DNA from 3 places in the Mesorhizobium sp. L-8-10 genome. Region 3 is predicted to be linked to each of the others. Evidence: riboswitches for the same ligand, from Rfam matches in the RefSeq annotation. Region 3 holds a riboswitch; each other region holds the start of a gene.

Region 1 (3,272 bases), 480 kb from region 3:
CTCAGCAACTGTCACCGCCGCGCCGCGCGTGGCGAGTTCGAAGGCTGCGGTGAGACCGGCGACGCCGGCCCCTTTGACCAGCACCCTCATGACCGCTCATGCGCCTCCGGCACCAGCGGTGTGCCGGTCTCGTCCGCCGGCACGTAGAGATCGCCGCCCTCGCGGTATTTCGCCGCCATCGCCGCCATGCCCTCCTTCTGCGCTTCGGCACGAATGTCGTGGGAAATCCGCATCGAGCAGAATTTCGGCCCGCACATCGAGCAGAAATGCGCCACCTTGTGCGCTTCCTTGGGCAAGGTCTGGTCGTGGAAGGACCGCGCTGTTTCGGGATCGAGCGACAGGTTGAACTGGTCCTCCCAGCGGAACTCGAAGCGCGCGCGGGAAAGGGCGTCATCCCTGACTTTCGCCGCCGGATGCCCCTTCGCCAGGTCGGCGGCGTGTGCTGCGATCTTGTAGGTGATCACGCCAATCTTGACGTCGTTGCGATCGGGAAGGCCGAGATGTTCCTTCGGTGTGACGTAGCAGAGCATGGCGGTGCCGAACCAGCCGATCATGGCGGCGCCGATACCTGAGGTGATGTGGTCGTAACCCGGCGCGATGTCGGTCGTCAGCGGTCCAAGCGTATAGAAAGGCGCCTCGCCGCAGACGGCGAGTTGCTTGTCCATGTTCTCCTTGATCTTGTGCATCGGCACGTGGCCGGGCCCCTCGATCATCACCTGGCAATCCTTGGCCCAGGCGATCTTCGTCAGCTCGCCGAGCGTTTCCAGCTCGGCGAATTGCGCCGCGTCGTTGGCGTCGGCGATCGAGCCGGGACGAAGGCCGTCGCCGAGCGAAAAGGACACGTCATAGGCGCGGCAGATGTCGCAGATTTCGGCGAAATGCTCGTAAAGGAAGCTCTCCCGGTGATGGTGCAGGCACCATTTGGCCATGATCGACCCGCCGCGCGACACGATACCCGTGACCCGGTCGACCGTCAGCGGGATGTAGTGCAGCCGCACGCCTGCGTGGATGGTGAAATAGTCGACGCCCTGTTCGGCCTGTTCGATCAGCGTGTCGCGGTAGACCTCCCAGCTCAGATCCTCGGCGATGCCGTTGACCTTTTCGAGCGCCTGATAGAGAGGCACCGTGCCGATCGGCACCGGCGCATTGCGCACGATCCATTCGCGGATGTTGTGGATGTTGCGACCGGTCGACAGGTCCATCACCGTATCGGCGCCCCAGCGGATCGCCCAGACCATCTTTTCGACCTCCTCGGCCATCGAGGAGGTGACCGCCGAATTTCCGATATTGGCGTTGATCTTCACCAGGAAATTGCGGCCGATGATCATCGGCTCGCTCTCGGGATGATTGATGTTGGCGGGAATGATCGCGCGTCCGCGCGCCACCTCGTCGCGCACGAACTCCGGCGTGACGAAGTCGGGGATCGCCGCGCCGAAGGCTTCGCCGTCGCGCTCAAGCTTGCCGCGCAGGATCTCGCGGCCGAGGTTCTCGCGGATGGCGACGAACTCCATTTCAGGCGTGATGATGCCGGCGCGCGCATAGGCTAGCTGCGTGACCGCCTTGCCTGCCTTGGCCCTGAGCGGCCGATTGCGAATGGGAGATTCCGGCGTCAGGCGCTCGCCCGTGACGAATCCATTGTCTTCCGGCCGGACATGGCGGCCGTCATAGGCTTCGACATCGCCGCGCGCCGTGACCCATTCGTGGCGAAGCCGGGCAAGGCCCTTTTCGATGTTGGTTTCGACAGCAGGGTCCGTATAGGGGCCTGACGGATCGTAGACGGTGATGGGCGGTTCGCCGGCCGTCGGATGGACGGAGATTTCGCGCATCGGCACCCTGATCTGCGGATGGAGGACGCCGGTCTTGTGGATCTTGCGCGAGGCGGGCAGGGGTCCCGTCGATACGGCGGGGGTGAGGGCATTCATCGTGAGGCTCCTTTGCTCATGCATTGGAGACCCAGTTCTGTGCCGGAAGGATGAAAAGACGCTTCTGCCGACCTGCCGAAACAGGACCTCGGGCGTAAACTCCCGCAAAGCGCTTGCACCGTCCCTACGCCAGTATGAACTGGATCAGGTTCAACGGGTCACTGCGCCGCGAAAGCCAGCAGTATCTCAGCCCCTTGCCGGGACTCCCCTGGTGAATGCATCGAATTGAACGGCCCTTCGCTATTTTGTCAAGCGCATTCGTCCCGCAGCGGTGATCGGCGACCAAACAAACCCAGCGGAAAAGCATGGTAGTATCGACAGCAAGTCACGCTCCAGAGGAGCGGTGAAGCGCCCCCAATAAGGCGAGCCCTCATGCGGATTTCGGTGCCTTTTCCAGCACGGTGTTTTCGGGGCTTTCCGGAACGACGCTGCTGCCGCCCAGTTGGGTGAGATTGCTATAGAGGTCTGTCTTGCTCATCGTCGGCAATCCTTCCCCTTCGGCTAGACGCCCCGTTTGTTTCCCCAGAGCAGAACATGAAGCTGCGGCAGTACACGCGCCTCGAACCACATGTCACGGGTCACTTTTTCAACCAGCCATTCCATGCGCCTCATCACACCGGCCATGTCGATGAACGCGTCTTCGTTGCCGGGACGCGGCGGCGTGTGATTGCCGGGCTGCAGATAGACGGGTAATTGCGGGTAGCGCGCCGCGGCGTCTTTGGCATAGGCATAGTCATCTTCGTCGAAGACGACGAGCTTGAGCGCCGTCTGCGGCTTATCCTGCGCCGCCTCTAAGCAGGCGTCGAACGCGGCCCAATCTGTCGTCATTTCACTTGAGGGCGGCTTGGGGCTGAGTACCAGCACGTCGAGATCCGCGAACCATTGCTTAGACACCGAACCTTGGGTTTCCAATGCAAAACGGTACCCCTCACCATGCCCGCGGTCGATCAACTGGCCAAGCGGCTGGATGGCCGGATTGCCGCCCGACAGCGATACCATCACGGGCTGACCGCCGGAAAGTGCAATGACCTTTTGCCAAACCGCGTCGGAAGACATCATCTCCCAATCATGGCGGAAGCGACGGTCCACCGCATGCAGGCTGTCGCACCAGGAACAGCGATAATCGCACCCGCCGGTTCTTACGAACACCGTCGGCAAGCCGATCAGCACGCCTTCGCCCTGAATGGTCGGCCCAAAAATCTCGCTCACCCGGATTCCGGGATGCAACGCGCAAGTCATGGTCGGTATTCCGCCCAGGTTTTCGGCGTCTCGCTCACCCGCACGGCGGAGGTTTCGGGTAGCCGCACCTTGCACCAGTCGTAGAAGTGCCTGGCCAGACATTCCGCTGTG
Region 2 (3,272 bases), 3.9 Mb from region 3:
TCCTTCATCCAGGAGACGACATGACGCTCCTCGCCGTTGACCACGACCGTCTCGCCGCGCCCGTCGGTCAGGTAGTGCGCCAGCGTCTCCTCGGGGTCGACCGCTTCGCGCTTCTGGTCGAGCGTGGCGATCTCGAGATTGGTGCCGAGCCGGACCGTACCGGTATCGGACGCCAGCGCGCCGGTGAGCATCTTGAGCAGCGTCGTCTTGCCGGCGCCGTTGGGCCCGACCAGGCCGACGCGATCGCCGCGCTGGATGCGGGTCGAGAAATCGCGGACCACGACGAGATCGCCGAAGCTTTTCGAAATGCCCTTGGCCTCGATCACCAGCTTGCCCGATTCTGCCGCCTCGCTGGCGACCATGTTGGCCAGGCCTTCGGCGCCGCGATGGCTGCGGAACCGCTGCCGCATCGCCTGCAGTTCGCCCAGCCGGCGCATGTTGCGCTTCCTGCGCGCTGTGACGCCGTAGCGCAGCCAGTGCTCCTCGCGGACGATCTGGCGGCCGAGCTTGTGCTGCTCGCGCTCTTCCTCTTCGAGAAGGATGTCGCGCCACTCCTCGAAATGGCCGAAACCCTTGTCGAGGCGCCGCGTCTGGCCGCGGTCGAGCCAGACCGTGGCGCGCGACACCCTCTCCAGGAACCGCCGGTCGTGGGAGATGACGATCAGTGCGGAGGAAGAGCGGATGAGTTCCTCCTCCAGCCATTCGATCACCTGCAGGTCGAGATGGTTGGTCGGCTCGTCGAGCAGCAATATGTCGGGCTCAGGCGCCATCACCTTGGCGAGCGCGGCCCGCCTTGCCTCGCCGCCGGAAAGATCGTCGGGACGCTCGTCGCCGGAGAGACCGAGATGGTCGAGAAGATAGGTGACGCGATGCGGATCGTCGGCAGGCCCGAGCCCCGCCTCGACATAGGCGCGGACCGTTGCGAAATCGTCCATGTCGGGGGCCTGCGGCAGGTAGCGCACGGTCGCCGAAGGCTGGCGGAAGACCTCGCCATCCTGCGGCTCGGCCAGCCCGGCGGCGATCTTGAGCAGCGTCGACTTGCCGGAACCGTTGCGGCCGACGAGCGCGATCTTGTCACCGACCGAGGCCGAGAGTGCTGCGCCGTCGAGCAGCGGCGTGCCGCCGAATGTGAGCCTGATATCGTCGAGGCGGAGAAGCGGTGGCGCCATGGTCAGAATGCGTTCGTATCCGGGAAGGGATGGGCAAGCAGCAGCGCACGGCCCGAGCCGAGTTCGACGGAGAGCTCACCTGTGACCTCGTTCGAGACGGTCAGCGACGAGCCGAACGGCACCTCGACCGCCTTGAGGGGCCAGCGCGCGCCGCGTAACGTCAGGCCAGAGAGATCGCTGAACCCCAGCACGCTGAACAGCGTGCCGGGTTCGTAGTCGAAGGCGGAGCGGCCGGGCAACAGCGGCACGCCTTCCTGCGCGCCGCTGGTCAGAAGCACCGGCACGCCCGCTTCCGCCAGACGGATGGCGAGCGCCAGATGCAGCTGGGCATGATCGGCGCGGGGGCCGCCGAAAGCCCCGGCGATCACCAGCGACGTTGCCCCGCGCGACAGCGCGGCGTCGATCGCGAGTTCGCCATCGGTCTTGTCCTTGCCCGAGGGAAAGACCTTGCGCGGCACCTCGGGATAGCTTGCCGCCATCGCCAGGGAAACGGAATCGAAATCGCCCACCCAGAGTTCCGGGGCCAAGTCGAGCGTGTCGGCGTGGCGGATGCCGGAATCGGCAGCGATCACGCGCGCCCCCGCCGTTTGGGCGTCGAGGCGGGGCGTGCGGATCAGGTCGCCGCCGAGCAGAATGGTGAAGATGCTCATGGCGCCCGCCTCTATCAGGGGTCGGGCAAAAGGGAAAGGCGTGACGCCGGAGCACTTGAAACAACCGCTTGCCGTGTCCCCTCGCCGGCTCTATGTCTGGACTTGCTCTAACGGGGTGCCGGTCGCGCAAGGGTCGCGAGCCGGCTGAGAGGCAAAGGGCGAAATCCCCTGCCAACCCGCTGAACCTGATCCGGCTTGTACCGGCGGAGGGATTAGATGCGTTCGCTCATCCGACGCCTTTTCCCTGTCAACGCGACGCAAGGAGGTGCCGATGCGCGTGAAGTTCCTGTCGATCCTTACCGCAGCCCTCGTGCCGCTGGCCTGGCCGGCGGCGGCCGAAGGCAAGCTTACCGTCTATACCTATGAGAGTTTCACCGCCGATTGGGGCCCCGGGCCGCAGGTGGAGAAAGCCTTCGAAGCAGAATGCGCATGCGACCTGCAATTCGTGTCGGTGGCCGACGGCGTCGCTCTGCTCAACCGGGTCAAGCTCGAAGGCGGAGCCACCAGGGCCGACATCGTGCTCGGTCTCGACACCAACCTGACGGCCGAGGCCAAAGCGACGGGCCTGTTCGCGCCGCACGGCGCCGGCCTTGCCCCGCTCGCCGTGCCGGGCGGCTGGAACGACGACGTCTTCGTCCCCTACGACTACGGCTACTTCGCCGTGGTCTATGACAGCGACAAGGTCGCAAACCCGCCGAAAAGCCTGGAGGAACTGGTCGAAGGCGACCCGCGAGAGAAGATCGTCATCCAGGACCCGCGCACATCGACGCCCGGCCTCGGGCTGCTGCTCTGGGTGAAATCCGTCTATGGCGACAAGGCCGGCGAAGCCTGGGCGAAGCTGAAGCCGCGCGTGCTCACCGTCACGCCCGGCTGGAGCGAGGCCTATGGCCTGCTCACCAATGGCGAGGCGCCGATGGTGCTCTCCTATACCACCTCGCCCGCCTACCACATGATCGCCGAAAACAGCGAACGCTATAAGGCGGCCGCCTTCGAAGAGGGGCACTATCTGCAGATCGAGGTCGCGGGCGCGACCGTCAACGGCGCGAAGAACCCGCTGTCGCAGAGGTTCCTCGCCTTCATGACCGGCCCCGCCTTCCAGGACGTCATCCCGGAAACCAACTGGATGCTGCCCGCCGGAAAGACTGACAAGCCGCTCGACCCGGCCTTCGGCAAGCTCGTCCAGCCGGGCAAGTCCCTGCTGTTCAGCGCCGAGGAGGTGGCGAAGAACCGCAAGGCCTGGATCGACGAATGGCTGGCGGCGATCAGCAAGTAGGAGGCGGTCGACAGACAATGTCGCCCTCCTTCCCCCTGCCGCGATCCTCTGCGTACCTGCAGTCTTGGCGCCGCCCCTCATCCGCCTGCCGGCACCTTCTCCCCGCGAGCGGGGAGAAGACCGATGTCCTCTGCGATTTCGCCAATCGTCGAGGCTGCAGGACCAGGTGCCGTCATCGCG
Region 3 (3,272 bases):
TGCGGCCGTGATGATCTCGCCCGGCCTGGAAACTGTCAGGCTGCCGTCGGCCCCCTCGAGCACCGCGCATTCGATCTCGCGCGCCTCGACGAATTCCTCCACCAGAACCTTGTCGTCGTGGCGGAACGCCTCCTTCAACGCGGCCTCGAAGCTTCCGGCGTCGCGCACCTTGCCGACGCCGACCGACGATCCCTGGCGGGCCGGCTTGACGAAGAAGGGGGCGCCGAGTTCCGCAGCGACAGCGTCGAAGGGCACGGCTTCGCCGCGCCGCAGCGTGATCGCCCGCGCGACCGCCACCCCCGCCTCCCGCAACAGCCGTTTCGCCACGTCCTTGTCCATGGCCGCGGCCGAGGCAAGCACCCCGCAGCCGACATAGGCGACGTCGGCGACCTCGGCATAGCCTTGCACGGACCCGTCCTCGCCGAAGGGGCCGTGGAGCACGGGGAAAACGACATCGACCGGCGGGAGAGCGACCGCGTCCCCGCCCGCCGCGACGGCGACCATTCGGCCCTTACCGCCGGGGAGCAAAGCCATGTCGGCGCCTTCTGCCGGCACCTCTGACGGCAGCGCGTCGCCATCCAGTTCGACCAGCCGCCAGCGCCCGTCACGGCCGATGCCGATCGGCACGATCTCGAACCGCGCCTTGTCGATGGCCTTCACCACATTGGCCGCCGACAGCAACGACACCTCATGTTCGGCGGACCGCCCACCAAACAGCACAGCAACTCTGGTCTTCCTGGTCATGCTCATCCTCAGCGGCTCCGCGGCCCAACGGCCTTCGACTTACAGGCGATCGACGATTCTGTCACAGGGCCGCGAAACATCGGCCGTTTCGTGACCGAAGGTCGACGCGGCCGATTTCGTCGCGATCTGGCAGCTTTCTTCAAGCGGTCGGCCCGAAGGTGCCGGCCGCCGCCTGATGTGAGGGGACAGCCCTCGTTGCGCTTGCCCTTCGATCCCGCCTGGCCCCCTTGCCAGGCATCGCTACGCGGGCCGCGCACCCATTTCGCCCCTGTTGACAGCGACGACATTCATCCTCCATGCTGAAAGCTCACCAGGGGGGTCCCGACAAGGGGCTGAGATACTGCTGGCCCTGGAGCGCCGCGCTTCCTTTGGACGCGCAAAGGACGCTCCGAGACTTTGAGTCCGGGCAGCGCAGTGACCCGTTGAACCTGATCCAGTTCATACTGGCGTAGGGACGGTGCGAGGCTTCGCGGGTCGGCTCTCATTCGACCTCGGCATCAGGGCAAAGCCCCGATTCCCCTCGGGCGAAGCGTCACTTCCTCCTTTCGGCACGAACTGGGTCTCCGTTGCAATCGAGCAAAGGAGGCTCGCCATGACTGCCCCAACCGTCACAACGGGCGAACTGCCCGCCTCGCGCAAGATCCACAGAGAAGGCACGCTTCATCCGGACCTGCGCGTTCCGATGCGCGAGATCGCGCTGCATCCGAGCGCCGGCGAGCCGCCGGTCATCGTCTATGATTCGTCCGGTCCCTATACGGATTCCAGCGCGCGAACCGAAATCGAACGTGGCCTTCCGCGATTGCGCGAGGACTGGATCGTGGCACGCCGCGACGTCGAGCGTTACGACGGCCGCATCGTCAAGCCCGAGGACAATGGCTTCGTTTCGGCCGAGCGGCTGACGCCGGAGTTTCCCGTCCGAAACCGGCCACTGAGGGCGACGGGTGGCCGGGCCGTCACGCAGCTCGCCTATGCGCGCGCCGGCATCGTCACGCCGGAGATGGAGTTCGTGGCGATCCGCGAGAATCTCGGCCGCGAGCGGCTGCGCGACAAGGCGGCGCGCGACGGCGAGAGCTTCGGTGCGGCGATCCCCGATTTCGTCACGCCGGAATTCGTGCGCGACGAGATCGCCCGCGGCAGGGCGATCCTTCCGGCCAACATCAATCACCCCGAAAGCGAGCCGATGATCATCGGCCGCAATTTCCTGGTGAAGATCAACGCCAATATCGGCAACTCTGCCGTCACCTCCTCGATGGCCGAGGAGGTGGACAAGATGGTCTGGGCGATCCGCTGGGGCGCCGACACGGTGATGGACCTGTCGACCGGCCGCAACATCCACAACATCCGCGACTGGATCCTGCGCAATGCGCCCGCGCCGATCGGCACCGTGCCGATCTACCAAGCGCTGGAAAAGGTCGGCGGCGTCGCCGAGGCGCTGACCTGGGAGGTGTTCCGCGACACGCTGATCGAACAGGCCGAGCAGGGCGTCGACTATTTCACCATCCATGCCGGCGTGCGGCTGCCCTATGTGCCGCTGACCGCCGACCGCGTCACCGGCATCGTCAGCCGCGGCGGCTCGATCATGGCCAAATGGTGCCTGCACCACCATAAGGAGAGCTTCCTCTACGAGCATTTCGAGGAGATCTGCGACATCTGCCGCGCCTATGACGTCGCCTTCTCGCTGGGCGACGGCCTGCGCCCGGGCTCGATCGCCGACGCCAACGACGCCGCCCAGTTCGCCGAGCTGGAGACGCTGGGCGAGCTTACCCGCATCGCCTGGGCGAAAGACTGCCAGGTCATGATCGAAGGCCCCGGCCATGTGCCGATGCACAAGATCAAGCAGAATATGGACAAGCAGCTCGCCCTCTGCGGCGAGGCGCCGTTCTATACGCTCGGGCCGCTCACCACCGACATTGCGCCGGGTTACGACCACATCACCAGCGGCATCGGCGCCGCCATGATCGGCTGGTTCGGCACCGCCATGCTCTGCTACGTCACGCCCAAGGAGCATCTCGGCCTGCCCGACCGCAACGACGTCAAGACCGGGGTCATCACCTACAAGATCGCCGCCCACGCGGCCGATCTCGCCAAGGGCCACCCGGCGGCGAAGATCCGCGACGACGCGCTGTCGCGGGCGCGCTTCGAATTCCGCTGGGAGGACCAGTTCAACCTGTCGCTCGACCCCGATACGGCGCGCGCCTTCCACGACGAGACGCTGCCCAAGGAAGCGCACAAGCTGGCGCATTTCTGCTCGATGTGCGGGCCGAAATTCTGCTCGATGCGGATCTCGCACGACATCCGCGCCGAGGTGCGCTCGGAAGGCATGGCGGCCATGGCCGAGAAATACCGCGCCGGCGGCGACCTCTACTTGCCGGCGACCGAGCGCGTGCCATGAAGGTAACCGTCAAGGGCGCGGGTGTCGCCGGCCTGACGCTTGCCTTCGAACTGGTCGGGCGCGGCGCCGAGGTGGCTGTGGTCGAGCGGCGTGAGCGCATCGCCGGCAACGCCTCCTGGCAGGCCGGCGGCATGCT

Evidence for each region. A riboswitch is a leader RNA that binds a small molecule or an ion and turns the genes downstream of it on or off. The one in region 3 is predicted to bind thiamine pyrophosphate.
Region 1: another riboswitch for thiamine pyrophosphate. It lies ahead of thiC (phosphomethylpyrimidine synthase ThiC); the one in region 3 lies ahead of thiC (phosphomethylpyrimidine synthase ThiC).
Region 2: another riboswitch for thiamine pyrophosphate. It lies ahead of thiB (thiamine ABC transporter substrate binding subunit); the one in region 3 lies ahead of thiC (phosphomethylpyrimidine synthase ThiC).

What each region holds. Positions count from the first base shown of each region.
Region 1 is NZ_AP023263.1:7,548,988-7,552,259, reverse strand. Features, by position in the region: gene thiO (glycine oxidase ThiO) at 1-90, opposite strand, end outside; gene thiC (phosphomethylpyrimidine synthase ThiC) at 87-1,922, opposite strand; TPP riboswitch at 2,026-2,142, opposite strand; gene queE (7-carboxy-7-deazaguanine synthase QueE) at 2,424-3,161, opposite strand; gene queD (6-carboxytetrahydropterin synthase QueD) at 3,158-3,272, opposite strand, start outside.
Region 2 is NZ_AP023263.1:2,518,272-2,521,543, reverse strand. Features, by position in the region: gene JN280_RS11840 (ABC-F family ATP-binding cassette domain-containing protein) at 1-1,169, opposite strand, end outside; gene JN280_RS11835 (thiamine diphosphokinase) at 1,172-1,819, opposite strand; TPP riboswitch at 1,921-2,048, shown strand; gene thiB (thiamine ABC transporter substrate binding subunit) at 2,091-3,092, shown strand.
Region 3 is NZ_AP023263.1:7,067,779-7,071,050, forward strand. Features, by position in the region: gene JN280_RS33020 (D-alanine--D-alanine ligase family protein) at 1-744, opposite strand, end outside; TPP riboswitch at 1,047-1,217, shown strand; gene thiC (phosphomethylpyrimidine synthase ThiC) at 1,337-3,136, shown strand; gene thiO (glycine oxidase ThiO) at 3,133-3,272, shown strand, end outside.